DNA from 3 places in the Vibrio sp. STUT-A11 genome. Region 3 is predicted to be linked to each of the others. Evidence: predicted binding sites of a transcription regulator. Region 3 holds the regulator's gene; each other region holds the start of a gene.
What was found. The regulator MetJ, encoded in region 3, represses methionine synthesis genes. The targets are predictions, from matches to a motif close to TTAGACNTNTANANGTCTAA.
Positions count from the first base shown of each region.

Region 1: the regulator MetJ is predicted to act here: its motif matches at 1,944-1,963, upstream of OO774_RS13780 (MetQ/NlpA family ABC transporter substrate-binding protein).
Region 2: the regulator MetJ is predicted to act here: its motif matches at 2,520-2,539, upstream of metN (methionine ABC transporter ATP-binding protein MetN).

Region 1 is NZ_AP026763.1:2,955,465-2,960,392, reverse strand. Features, by position in the region: gene OO774_RS13790 (8-oxoguanine deaminase) at 1-367, shown strand, start outside; gene OO774_RS13785 (D-fructose-6-phosphate amidotransferase) at 713-1,003, shown strand; gene OO774_RS13780 (MetQ/NlpA family ABC transporter substrate-binding protein) at 1,121-1,924, opposite strand; gene OO774_RS13775 (flagellin) at 2,244-3,377, shown strand; gene OO774_RS13770 (porin family protein) at 3,850-4,404, shown strand; tRNA gene OO774_RS13765 (tRNA-Ile) at 4,836-4,911, opposite strand.
Region 2 is NZ_AP026763.1:2,588,929-2,593,856, forward strand. Features, by position in the region: gene treB (PTS trehalose transporter subunit IIBC) at 1-523, opposite strand, end outside; gene treR (trehalose operon repressor TreR) at 718-1,671, opposite strand; gene gmhB (D-glycero-beta-D-manno-heptose 1,7-bisphosphate 7-phosphatase) at 1,773-2,324, opposite strand; gene metN (methionine ABC transporter ATP-binding protein MetN) at 2,667-3,701, shown strand; gene OO774_RS12190 (methionine ABC transporter permease) at 3,691-4,368, shown strand; gene OO774_RS12195 (MetQ/NlpA family lipoprotein) at 4,402-4,928, shown strand, end outside.
Region 3 is NZ_AP026763.1:302,183-307,110, forward strand. Features, by position in the region: gene bfr (bacterioferritin) at 1-321, shown strand, start outside; gene OO774_RS01465 (malic enzyme-like NAD(P)-binding protein) at 530-1,801, shown strand; gene metJ (met regulon transcriptional regulator MetJ) at 1,917-2,237, opposite strand; gene OO774_RS01475 (O-succinylhomoserine (thiol)-lyase) at 2,461-3,624, shown strand; gene OO774_RS01480 (bifunctional aspartate kinase/homoserine dehydrogenase II) at 3,634-4,928, shown strand, end outside.

The DNA of each region.
Region 1 (4,928 bases), 720 kb from region 3:
CGCCGAAGTCCGCATGGCGATGTACCTGCAACGCCTGCAGTATGGATCAGCAAAAGTAACGCATTTTGATGCTCTGCGCTGGGCGACAAAAGGCTCTGCTCTTGCGATGGGGCGACACGATATTGGAGAACTAGACATCGGTTATCAGGCTGATATTGCTATGTTTAAGCTGGATGATATTCGCTTCTCAGGGAGTCATGATCCGCTGGCCGCTTTACTGCTATGTGGCGCACAACAGGCTGACCGAGTGATGGTCGCTGGCCAATGGCGTGTGCATGATGGTGAAGTGATTGGGGTGGATTTACAGGACTTGATGGTTCGCCATAGCCGCGCTGCGAAGCGGCTGGCAGAGCTGTCCGCCAGTTAATGCCTGACAGAGCAAAAATAAAAAGCCGCTTACAAACCAGTAAGCGGCTTTCTCTATTCTATGTGTGAGAACTACAGAATCAGGTCGATGTCTTGTTCTGTGTGTTCCCTCTCACTTCTAATGACGTAAGGATGAATTGATATGTTCATTAGTTCTTTGTTTTCAGGATGTTCATCGCCGACAGGGATGACTGGGACAGTTTCTTATAGCTGTAATATTGAGTAGAAGTTAGCTTTTATAAAACTAACTTCTTATTGGTATCTAGCAGAAATTGACCGTAATCAAGCTAACGGAGTAATTAGAGGAGTATCTTGGTACGACGTACTGCTAGAAGGATTTAGTGCCATGATATATAAATATTTCTTACGTGAACTCTTGGGGTTAGCGATAGTGGTCTGTGTTGTTTTTGGAGTGGTAGGGGTCTTGTTGGATCTTTTTGCCCTGACAGCATTTTTTGAGCATCAAGATTCAATTGCTAATGTCTTTTTCCATGAATCACTATATTTTGTTATTTTCTTCATCCCGCCATACTTTCTCTGGAAGTTAATTGATCGTCCTGATTTAGTATTAGCGACTCAAAAGTACTTAGCTGCGAGGCTAGAAGCAGAGCGTCGTGGAAACGCTAATAATGTGTAGCCTGGCTTACCGAGTTCGTCAGAGGGTGAAGCTTAAAAGTAAAAAGGCTCATGGATAATATCTCCACGAGCCTTACTCAAAGATTCAGCTTAATCTTCTAACGTACACTTTTACAGGTTAGAACGCAGGTTCAATCGTTCCTTTAAATGTTTCTTCCAAGTAGTCACGAATCTCCTGAGACTGGTAGATAGAAACAAACTTTTTGTACTCTTGTTTATTTTTATCTGCTTCGCGCGTTGCGATAACCATAACCGCCAGAGGTGCCTGTTTAGACTCCAAATAAATACCCTGTTTTTTCGGGTCAAGGCCAGACGACATCACATAGTTCATGGTAATCGCTGCTGCATCCACATCATCTAACGTTCTTGGCAGCTGAGCTGCATCGACTTCAACAAACTGAAAACGTTTAGGATTTTCAGTTATGTCGGTCAATGCCGCTTTATGGCCGACGTCTTGTTTCAACGTAATCAAGCCCGCGTCAGCAAGAAGAAGCAAACCGCGCCCACCGTTGGTTGGATCATTAGGAATAGCGATACGAGCATTCTCAGGAAGCTCTTCAAGAGAGCGAAACTTGTTTGAGTAAATCCCCATACGCATCAGAATGGATTGGCCGATAGAGACCAAGTGAGCGTCATGGCTGTTGTTAAAATTGTCCAGAAACGGTTGGTGCTGGTAGCTGTTGATGTCGATACTGCCATCGCTTAACGCTGCGTTTGGTGTGACGTAATCGGAAAACTCGACTACTTCGACCTTTAGCCCTTGTTTTTCTGCTTCTTTGGCAACGGCTTCGACAACTTGTGCATGAGGACCAACCGTTGCACCTACCTTGATGACTGATTCATCTTTTTGCCCACAGGCCGCTAAGCTTAGGGCTGCGATGAGAACAATAGGTAACTGTCTAATTTGGCGCAAACTTTCCATAATAACTCCATTTATTTTTTTGGACGTCTATACGGCTAATCTAGCATATTTATAAAAGTCGTCAATATTTGATCGCTCGGTCTTCTTCTAGTGTGTCCCGCCAATGAGACTTTAGCGCTTAAAAGCGCACTTCCTTTTTTAACAGTTGCCTTTTTTCTTTAAGGAACTGCTTGTTCATTTGTTGTATGAATGGGTTAAAGTTAAAATATTCAAGTTTTTATGCATATAGCCCCTAAAGTGATGATGGTTTTGGTCGATACACAGAATGAGACTTTAGTTCCATATTTTTTAGCAGCAATAATGGAAAGGAGGGCTATGCGTGACATTGAGCCTACACAACAACACCGCTGCGTTAGCAACACGACGTCACATTGCTGATGCTTCTGATGATTATAATTCATCAATACTTAAACTTTCTTCGGGAAAAAAGATAAACAGTGCTAAAGATGATGCTGCTGGGTTACAAATTGCGAATCGACTACATGTACAAAGTCGAGGGCTGGATGTTGCAGCTAAGAATGTCAATGATGGAGTAGCCATAGTCCAGACTGCTGAAGGGTCTATACGGGAAATATCTAGCATTCTAAAGGATATGAGAGACCATTCATTGCAAGCGGCGAACGGGTCAAACTCAATAGCTGACAGGCAGGCAATTCAAAAAAATGTCCAAGCCTTAAAGGAAGAACTGCATAGTATCGCTAGCTCAGCTAACTTTGCTGGGACTAGACTGTTAGATGGTAGCTATGGCAAGAAAGCGCTTCAAGTTGGTTCCAATAATGAAACGATACTATTGGAACTAAAGGATATGCGTTCAAGCTCTTCACTGATGGGTGGAACGATATTTATTGCAGAGGAAGCCAAAGACGAAGGCTGGGCTGTCGAAGGTGATGCTCACGAGCTCGGTATGGATTTCACCGATAGAGCCGGAAACGATGTAAGTATCAATATCGAAGCCAAGATTGGAGATGATATTGAAGAACTTGCAACTTATATCAATGGACAGCAAGAGTTTGTTACAGCATCCGTATCCGGTACCGGTGAACTACAAATGTTTGTTGGGGCAGATGTTGCAGAAGGGGAAATTTGTTTTTCTGGATGTCTGGCCAGAGAGTTTAACTTCGATAACGGCCGTAAGACAATTGTAGAGAACATTGATGTGACAAGCATAGGAGGCGCCCAAGAAGCCGTCTCTGTCATTGATTCTGCATTGAATTATGTGGATGGGCATCAAGCAGATATGGGGGCTTTGCAGAATCGGTTTGATCGCATGCTCTCTAATCTAACGAATATGCATGAGAATATCAGTGAATCAAAAGGAAACCGTACGGATACCGATTACGCAAAAGAAACAACCGAAATGACGCGAGCTAAAATTCTTCAACAATCTTCATCATCTATGTTAGCTCAAGCTAGGTTGATTCCGAATGCTGCTTTGAATCTGCTGAATGAATAGTGTGTAACTTCAGCCTGTATCTCAATTACTGCTCATGTGTTTGTATTGCACGTGAGGTACTTATTGATACGAAAATTTATAGTAATACCAATGCCAAGCAATAATTTAGTCATTTCTGCGCGATTCTATGCTCACTAAATAACAGGTATTGGTAAAAGACGGGTGCGGTACTTGCTGGCAATAATTACGACCGGATATAGACCAAACCAGAAAAGATAAAGGCCCGTAGATTTCTCTACGGGCCTTTATCGGTGCGCTTTAAGTTACTTTTGGTTGTTGTGCTGGTTTAATCCCCCTTAGTAAAAGCATTTGATTAAGAGGCTTTTTGCATATGATTCGGTTGATGTGATTTGAGTCATGGCTTGTAAGCACTGTTTTGAATATTATGACGCGCGATAATTCATTGTAATTATTGATTAAAATGTCATGGCTATATGTGGCTATAAAAAATTAGTAAATTTTAGAGATAAAAATGAAAACTAAAAATGTATTTTCTTTAGCAGTGTTGTCTTTTTTCATCAGTAGTGCAGCGGTTGCTGGGACAAAAACAGGCTTTTATTTAGGAGCGGATGTGGCATTTGCGAATGATACGGAACTGGAAAATAGTGGTGTATCAATCGAGGAATCAAATGACGTTGGTTTTAATGCCGTTGTCGGGTATGAGTCAAAGTTAGAAGAATCTTTTAAACTTGCAGGCGAACTTGAATACCAAAATTTTGGTGAAGTGGATTTTTTAGGAACGATGAAAGCAGATGGGCATGCGATTTTTGCGAACCTTAAGCCTAAATATACTTTTGATAATGGTGCTTACCTTTCGGGCGTAGTTGGCCTAGGTCAAATGACTCTGAAAGATAAGACAAACGCAGTTGAAGAATCTGAGACTGGTTATCAATTTGGTGTAGAGGGAGGGTATAACATTAATGAAAGCATTAGCTTAAATGTTGGTTATCGAAGCGCAAATACTGAAATTGATGACGTAGAAATTGCGATACGTGGCTTTTATGCTGGTGCTCGTTACTACTTCTAACTCAACTAATCCAAACTCTAAAGTGCTGGGTCGGCCATATCAGGTTGACCCAGTCAGCCCTTACATTACCCACATCCCATCACATCAATTTTTACGCAAATTGTGTCGTTGTTCCGCTCCTCGTCCAGTCTTTAACTGGGAGTTTAGCGCTGTACTGTCTTCGTTGACGTCGCTAAATCAACTTCGAAATGAATCTGTAGCTGAGATACAGACCTGTGGCTAAAACTACGCTGAGAAGTTCTATGAGATGAGTTAGGACGCTTCAGATATGAAAGCTAACCAAGGTTCGTGATATCGGCTTGCTAACGTCTACTGACAGCGAAGGACCATCAGTCAGACTGGAAAGTATAGTGAGGTAAATCTAGGGCCGAATATAGACCGGACCAGAAAAGACAAAGGCCCGTAGATTTCTCTACGAGCCTTCTGGAATATGGTGGCCCCTCGCAGACTTGAACTGCGGACCAATCGATTATGAGTCGACTGCTCTAACCACTGAGCTAAGGGGCCTGATAGGTCAACGATTA
Region 2 (4,928 bases), 1.1 Mb from region 3:
AGACGCCAACCGGTAAGAAGAAAAAGATAGCTTCACCAATCAACCATAGGAATGAATGCACCGTCGCCCAGAACTGACTGATTTCTGTCAGTGTCTGGCCATCAAACATTTTGATGTCGCCAATCACATTGCGGAAACCAAGAATCAGACCACCTGTGATAATGGCCGGTAACAGAGGCACGAAGATTTCTGCCAGGTGAGAAATACCACGCTCAACGATATTCATATTCTGACGCGCAGCATTTTTTGATTCATCTTTGCTGGCTTCGCTTTTCCCCGTCATCTCGATCAATACCTTGTACACTTCATCGACTTCAGTACCGATGACGACCTGGAATTGACCTGCGTTGGTAAAGCAACCTTTTACTATTGGCAGTGCCTCTAACTGTTGGATATCGGCTATATCCGTATCGTTCAGCACAAAACGCAAGCGAGTTAAGCAGTGACTCACACTAGCAATATTGTCGGAGCCTCCGACCAACTCAATAAGACGCTGTACATCTTGACGCGCAATCTTACTCATAACTTTGCCCACCCTGTATTGGATATGTTTAACTTTTGATTGTATTTTTATTATTAGTGGGAACATTCCCACGAATGTGGTTTTATATTGCCACCTGAAGATAAAAAACAAAATGGGAACAGTCCCATTAATTGAAAAGGATCACAAACTAAGTCTAGAGCAGAACACTCATTATGCGACTATGGCATATTCATCTAACCGTGCTGGCTGACTGGTTTCTGGGTGAAGTGCAGTAAAGAGTCATTGCCGCTCAACTGATTAATCAGCATGTTAGCGGCTTTTTTGCCCGCATGCGTGTAACCAGGGTCGACACTGAAGATATTCGGGAAAAGAAAAGATAGCAGTTCATTGCCGCCCACGCCAGTGACGACAACATCTTCACGCCCTAACTCTTGTAGACGTTTAATAACCCCAAGTGCAAGCGTATCACTGGCACAAACAATGGCTTGGGTGTCTTGTTGTAATACGTGATCGACCAACTGATAAGCACTCTCATGGCTAAGCGCTCCGGTCTTAAAGCAAGGCGGGATATTTCTGCTCTGGCACCACAACTGGTAAGCATTCAAACGGGCAAAACCCGTGGTTCTGTCATCAGAATCCACACCTATATAGGCAATACGAGAAAGCGATTGCTGCTCTAAGTGAGAAAGCGCCAGTTCGATAATGCCCTGGTTATCATAATTGATAGAGGAAACCTCATTCGTATCCATGGCAATCACCACAATGCGACTGCCCCACTCAGCGAGGGCCTTCTCATCGCAACCTGTAAAACCAAATACGATCACGCCATCTACATTGCGACGTCGGAGAACCTCAAGATGCTCAATGGTTTTTTGGCGATCAAACTGGCTTTCCATGATCACAACATCATAACCAGCAGAATATAACTCTCGCAGCATGGTGCCTACGGCTTGGTTTTCTGATGAAGAATCTAAACGAGAAATGATCACGCCCACCACCTTTTGACTTCCTCCTCGCATCGACTGAGCGGATTTGGAAGGAACATAACCTGAATCACGAATGATTTTTTCAACCTTCTCACGCGTTTCTGGCTTTACCTTGGGATCGTTGGTGAGCACACGACTTACCGTCGACTTACCAACGCCAGCCAGTTTTGCGATATCAAGAATGGTGAGTTTTTTGTTCATAAATGATCAGATTAAAGTAGGTAGAGACTTAGGTGGATGAACTTTAACAATAAATAGAGAAAAGGGAAGCCAGTGCTTCCCTTTATAATATAACGATGATGTTATTTGTTTAAATATGCCGGAACGTCAGCAATGCTATCTAATACTACACTCGCTAGCGCTTCACCCTGTTCAGTAATTGGTTTGCCGGTACGTACAAGAATCTTGGTTCCTACACCAGCCGCTTCTGCCGCCATCATATCTTCGGCTTTATCGCCAATCATGACCGATTTTTCCATGTCGATCTTCAGGAAGTCACGGGCAGAAATGAACATACCCGGCTTTGGCTTACGGCAGTCACAATCTTGCTTGTATTCGCCAATCCCCTCTTCAGGGTGATGCGGGCAGTAATAGAAGCCGTCAAACTCAACGCCGTGATCAACGAAGTTCCAATCCATCCATTGAGTCAGAGATAAAAATCGCTCTTCACTGAATTTACCGCGTGCGATACCAGATTGATTCGTCACAAGAACCAACATGTAACCTTGGTCTTTCAGCGCTTTCGTCGCTTCAAACACACCGTCAATGTACTCAAAATCATGTTCGTCATGAACGTAACCATGATCGACGTTAATCACGCCATCACGGTCGATAAAAACAGCAGGTTTTGCCAAAACGTATTTCTCTATTAGCTCGGTTTAAGCAGATTATTACATACCTTATAAGCTTCAACACTATCTATTTAGATTGACATCGCAACAAACCAGTATGCGACATCGCAAGAATCGTTGAATATCGGGGGCCTCCATCTTATGCTCAAAAAAACAGCGCTGATATCACCAAGTTTCGATATCAGAACGCTTGCACATTTAGACGTCTAGACGTAAAAATATCTATTGACTTCAATCTGCTTAACCCATAGCATCAACTGAAAATTGAGATAGAGCTCAAAATTAAGTTCTGTCAAAAGCCGTTTTTGACAACGAAGTTCCCCATATCTCTATGCAGGTTGAAACATGATAGAAATAGCAAACGTCAATAAAGTGTTCTACCAGGGCAGCAAAGAAATTCTGGCTCTGAAAGACATTAACCTACATATCGCCAAGGGCACCATCTTTGGGGTGATCGGCTCGTCAGGTGCTGGTAAAAGTACTCTGATTCGCTGTGTGAACATGTTAGAGGCTCCAACCTCTGGTTCCATCATCGTAGATGGCGTTGACCTGACTAAACTAAGCAAAACACAACTGGTAGAAACACGTCGTAACATCGGCATGATTTTCCAGCACTTTAACCTGCTGTCGTCTCGTACCGTTTTCGATAACGTCGCACTACCTCTTGAACTCGCGGGTAAAGAGAAATCGCATATCAATGCCAAAGTCACTGAACTACTGAAACTAGTAGGATTAGAAGACAAACATGAAAGCTACCCAGCGAACTTAAGTGGCGGTCAAAAGCAGCGTGTAGCCATTGCTCGTGCATTAGCCTCTGATCCAAGCGTTCTACTTTGTGACGAAGCCACCAGCGCATTAGATCCGGCAACAACTCAATCAATCCTTGAGTTATTAAAGAAGATCAACCGTAAACTCAACATCACTATTTTGCTGATCACTCATGAAATGGAAGTGGTTAAAAGTATCTGTCACGAAGTGGCGATCATCGGTGGTGGTGAACTGGTTGAGAAAGGCACTGTGGGTGAAATTTTTGCTCACCCGAAAACAGAACTGGCGCACGAATTTATTCGCTCTACTCTGGACTTGTCGATTCCTGAAGATTATCAGGCACGCCTTCAATCCGAACGTATTGAAGGCAGTTACCCTCTAATCCGTATGGAATTTACCGGCGCAACGGTTGATGCTCCTCTGATGTCTCAGATTTCACGCAAATACAATATCGATGTGGGTATCCTAAGTTCAGATCTGGATTACGCTGGTGGGGTAAAATTCGGCATGATGGTCGCTGAACTGTTTGGTAATGAACAAGATGACAACGCAGCAATCGAATACCTGCGTGAGCACAACGTGAAAGTAGAGGTACTTGGTTATGTCCTTTAATACAGTTTCTGAATGGCTGAGCCTAAATAGCAATCTACTTCTTGGGGCGACCTGGGAAACGGTATACATGGTGGCCGTTGCGGGTATTGTCGGCTTTGCCATTGGTATTCCTTTAGGCGTTATTTTGCATATCACTAAAAAAGGTGGTCTGCTTGAGAATACTAAGCTCAATGGCATTCTGGGTGCCATTGTTAACGTGGGCCGTTCAGTGCCGTTCCTTGTATTGATGGTAGCCATTATTCCGGTCACAAAAATACTGGTTGGTACTTTTATTGGTACAACCGCAGCAATCGTACCGCTTACCATTGGTGCCATTCCGTTTGTCGCGCGTCTTATCGAAGGTGCGCTACTTGAAGTACCAACGGGCTTAGTGGAAGCCGCACAATCCATGGGTGCAACACCAGTACAAATCATTACAAAAGTTCTGCTACCTGAAGCAATGCCGACTATTGTTAACTCAGTGACAATTACACTCGTAACCTTGGTCAGCTACTCTGCAATGGCAGGTACCGTTGGCGGCGGTGGTCTGGGAGACGTTGCAATTCGTTACGGTTTCCACCGTTATGATGTGACAATCATGGCTGTTACCGTGGTTATGCTGATTGTACTGGTACAAATTATTCAATCTATCGGCGACGCAGTGGTACGCCGTGTTGACCACAGATAAGCATCAAAATTACACAATAATTAGGAGATACCGATGAAATTTAGCCTTAAAGGTCTTTTGACTGTCGTAACAGCCGCTTCTGCTCTAGCACTTACGGGTTGTGGTGATAAAGAAGTTGATGTGAACAAAGTAAAAGTGGGTGTTATTGCTGGCGCTGAAGCACAGGTTGCGGAAGTTGCAGCTAAAATCGCAAAAGAGAAGTACAACTTAGACGTTGAGTTGGTGACTTTTACTGATTACGTTACACCAAACGCAGCGCTAGACGACGGTTCTATCGATGCAAACGCATTCCAGCACAAGCCATACCTTGATCAACAGATTAAAGACCGTGGCTACAAACTGGCTATCGCAGGTAACACTTTCGTTTACCCAATCGCTGGTTACTCAAAGCAAGTTAAATCTGTTGATGAAATCCAAGATGGTGCACGTATCGCAGTACCAAACGACCCAACTAACCTAGGTCGCGCACTGATCCTTCTACAACAACAAGGTTTGATTGAACTACGTGATGGCGTTGGTCTACTTGCAACGGTACGTGACATCGTTGGCAACCCTAAAAA
Region 3 (4,928 bases):
AACCACGCTGACCACCTGATTGAACGAATTCTGTTTTTAGAAGGTTTACCTAACCTGCAAGATCTCGGCAAGTTGATGATCGGTGAAGATACCAGAGAGATGCTCGAATGCGATCTTAAATTGGAAATGGCGGCGATTCCCGATCTAAAAGACGCGATCGCTTATGCAGAAGATATTCGAGACTACGTTTCACGTGATTTGTTTCAGGATATTCTCGAAGATGAAGAAGAACACGTCGATTGGCTTGAGACTCAGCTTGGTTTAATCGAGATGTCTGGTATCGAGAATTATCTACAAGCGCAGTATGTCGATGAGGAATAATCTCGACTATCTCAACGTTGTGTTTAAAATCTGACTGTTACAATAGTGCACCTGACTTAAAAGTTGGGTGCTTTTCCTGACTATCTGGTCTAATCTCTTTTAATATCGATTTTTTAAGGATATTGCTCGCAATCTTACCTATGAAGATTGACCTCTATCCATTAGAATTTATTCCCCCTTACCTAAAAATAAAAAGAGAAACGCCCTCATGTCTGAAGACAAAGCAGTAACTCCAGAAGAAGAACAACGCCAACGAGCTCTTGACTATCATGCATACCCAACCCCAGGGAAGATTGCAGTCGAGCTAACAACACCTGCAGAAACCGCCGGTGATCTTGCTTTGGCCTATAGCCCTGGTGTGGCTGAGCCTGTACGCGAAATCGCGCAAAACCCTGACAATGTTTATAAATATACCGCGAAAGGTAATATGGTTGCCGTTATTTCTAACGGTACCGCTATTCTAGGTTTGGGTAACTTAGGTCCACTTGCTTCTAAACCCGTTATGGAAGGTAAAGCACTCCTGTTTAAGCGCTTTGCTGGACTTGATTCCATTGATATCGAAGTAAAGCACCGCACGATCGACGAGTTCGTTAATACCGTAGCAAGCATTGCTGATACCTTTGGTGGTATTAACCTTGAAGATATTAAAGCGCCAGACTGTTTCGAAATTGAAAAGCGTCTTATCGAGCGTTGTGATGTACCTGTATTCCACGATGACCAACACGGTACTGCAATCGTAACGGCCGCTGGCATGCTGAACGCAATTGAACTGCAAGGTAAGAAGCTTGAAGACTCTACGATCGTGTGTCTTGGTGCCGGTGCGGCTGCAGTAGCGTGTATGGAACTACTGATCAAATGTGGCGCGATGCGTGAGAAGATTTACATGTTGGATCGTAAGGGCGTGATTCATACTCGCCGTGATGATCTTAACGAGTACAAAGAGTTATTCGCCAATAACACCGACAAGCGTACTTTAGAAGATGTGATTGAAGGTGCTGATCTGTTCCTTGGCGTATCAGGTCCAAACCTGCTTCCACCTGAAGCATTAAAATTGATGGCGGATAAGCCAATTGTTTTCGCATGTTCAAACCCAGATCCTGAAATTAAGCCAGAGCTTGCACATGAAGTTCGCGATGACTTAATTATGGGTACAGGCCGTAGTGATTACCCGAACCAGGTAAACAACGTACTGTGTTTCCCATTTATTTTCCGTGGTGCGCTTGATGTGCGCGCAAGCGAAATTAATGATGAAATGAAACTTGCGGCGGTTGACGCTATCCGTCAATTGGCGAAAGAGCCAGTACCAGAATCGGTACTGAAAGCGGCAGGTGTCGATAAGCTCGAGTTCGGCACTGACTACATTATTCCAAAGCCAATGGATGCGCGCTTATTACCTCGTGTTGCCAAAGCAGTGGCTCAAGCGGCGGTTGACTCTGGTGTTGCCCGTATTGAAATGCCAGAAAACTACATGGCAGAGTAAGGCTTACACAATTAATGATGTACAAAAAATGGGACGCGATGGCGTCCCATTTTTTTATGTCATTTTCTATTCTTGGAGCCTAAATAACCGTTTGGTGTATCCAGTGCGCTCCAAATTACTCTTCGTCAAACGACTCAAATTCAATGCCCATTTCGGTCATCAGAGCTTTTGCTTCAGTCGGAATATCGTCAGGGCGATCTTTACGAAGGTCTTCGTCCGTTGGAAGTGGCTGACCCGTATACGCATGTAGGAATGCTTCGCATAAGAGTTCGCTGTTGGTTGCGTGGCGTAAGTTGTTGATCTGACGACGAGTACGTTCATCAGTTAGCACTTTTAAAACTTTCAGCGGGATAGATACAGTGATTTTTTTTACTTGTTCGCTTTTCTTTCCGTGCTCAGCATAAGGGCTAATGTATTCGCCATTCCAGTCAGCCATTGCGTACCTTCATTTATGTAATAGGTTAAAAATAATATAGGAGCTGATTTTAGCTGCATTTACTGCCATAAGCAAAGACATATAGACGTCTAGAAGTGTTGACGTCTTAATTTTTGACGAGTAAAGTGACAGGAATAGTAAGGAGTGTGCAATTCATTGAATCTGACCATTTAGATATAGCGCATTCCCATTTAGAAGTCATCACCTGTGAAAGGATACACTCATGAGCATCCGTAAGCCTGCAACTATTGCCGTACGCACTGGTATTGAGTCTGACACTCAATACCATGCTGTCGTTCCACCAATCTACCTTTCGACGAACTACGGCTTTCCTGCATTTGGGGAAGTGCCTAAGTACGACTACACACGTTCTGGCAACCCAAACCGTGGATTATTAGAAAGTGCTTTGTCTGAGCTGGAATCTGGCAAAGGAGCTGTGATCACTAACTGTGGTACTTCTGCACTGAACTTATGGGTATCTGCTTTTATTGGTCCTGATGATGTTATTGTTGCTCCGAACGACTGTTATGGTGGTACTTACCGCCTGTTTAACACTCGTGCTAACAAAGGTGATTTCAAGGTGCTGTTTGTCGATCAAACTGACGAACAAGCGCTGGATGAGGCATTAGCGCAAAAGCCAAAACTGGTTCTGCTAGAAACCCCATCTAACCCTCTGGTTCGCGTGGTGGATATTGCTGCGGTCTGTGAAAAAGCGCAGCAAGTTGGCGCATTAGTTGCTGTAGACAATACCTTTTTGACACCGGTGTACCAGAAGCCTTTAGAACTAGGTGCTGACTTTGTTATTCACTCTACAACGAAATACATCAATGGCCACTCAGATGTGATTGGTGGTGTGATTATCGCTAAAACGGAAGGGCATGCAGAAGAGTTAGCCTGGTGGGGCAACTGTATTGGTGCTACAGGCACACCGTTTGATAGCTACATGACGCTAAGAGGACTTCGTACGTTAGGTGCGCGTATGCGAGTGCATGAAGAAAGCTCACAGCAAGTTCTGGCTTATTTGCAGAAGCAAGCTTTGGTGGCAAAAATTTATCATCCAAGTCTACCAGAGCATCCTGGTCACGAAATTGCTAAAAAACAACAGTCTGGTTTTGGCTCCATGTTGAGCTTTGAGTTTGCGGGCTCATTTGAGCAGCTGAAAGTTTTTGTTAAAGAGCTTCAGCTCTTCTCACTGGCTGAATCTCTAGGCGGGGTAGAAAGTTTAATTTGTCACCCAGCATCAATGACGCATCGTGCGATGGGTGAAGAAGCCTTGGCTGAAGCAGGTGTATCACAGCAATTACTGCGCCTTTCTGTCGGGCTGGAAGATGCGCAAGATCTGATTGCCGACCTAGAACAAGCTTTCACTAAATCTGCACAGCAATAGGAGTTAATAATGACTGTACAACGTCAGCTACACAAGTTTGGTGGTAGCAGCCTGGCAAACCCAGAGTGTTACTTACGTGTAGCGGGAATTCTCAAAGAATACTCGGCAGAAAATGACTTGGTGGTGGTCTCTGCGGCAGGCAAAACAACCAACCGCCTGATTGAGTTCCTTGAAGGTTTAGAAAAAGATGGTCGAATTGCGCACGAAGCTTTGCAGAGCTTGAGACAGTTTCAAATCAGTCTCATTGAAGAGTTATTAGAGGGAGAAGCTCAAGAGCAGCTACTTGCCTCCTTACAAGATGAATTCAGTACACTGGCAGAGCTGACCTCTCCACTGACCGAAGCGCAAAAGGCAGCAGTATTAGGCCACGGAGAAGTATGGTCTTCTCGATTGCTGGCTGCTTTACTGACGCAAAAGCAACTACCTGCTGTAGCACAAGACGCACGAGCATTCCTACGCGCAGAGGCGGGTACTCAACCAGAAGTTGATCGTGCTCGTTCATACCCGCTTATCAAAGAAGCGCTGGCCCAGCATAGTCACAAACGTGTGATCATTACTGGCTTCATGGCACAAAATGATAACGGCGAAACTGTTCTGCTTGGCCGCAACGGTTCAGACTATTCTGCGACGGTGATTGGTGCGCTTGCCGAAGTGAGCACAGTGACGATTTGGAGTGATGTGGCTGGTGTTTATAGTGCAGACCCTCGTTTGGTATCAGATGCATGCTTGTTACCACTATTAAGGCTGGATGAAGCGAGTGAGCTGGCTCGTTTAGCTGCACCTGTACTACACAGTCGTACACTACAGCCTGTGGCGCAAAGCACCATGGATCTGAGCCTGAAATGTAGTTACCTTCCTGAGTCTGGTTCGACTCGTATTGAGCGAGTTCTGGCTTCTGGCCGTGGGGCGAAAATCATCACTTCACTGGATGACGTGTTATTGGTTCAGCTTTCATTTGCACACGGGCATGACTTTGAAAAAACACAGAGCGATGTGCTTGAATCTTTAAAACGCGCTCAGTTAGAGCCGCTTGCTTTTGAAGCTCAGCCTGAGCAGCAAACATTACGACTGGCGTACACGGCAGAAATTGCTGGTGGTGCGCTTAACTATTTGCAGGAGTCTGATCTGGATGCACAAATTCATCTCACTGAAGGCTACTCTCTGATTGCTGCCGTAGGTGCGGGTGTAACAACCAATGCCAATCACTGTTTTGGCTTCCAGCAAAAGTTAAAACACGCCCCGGTAGAATTTATTTCTGAGACGGAATCTGGTTTAAGTCTGGTGGCAGTACTACGTGTCACTGA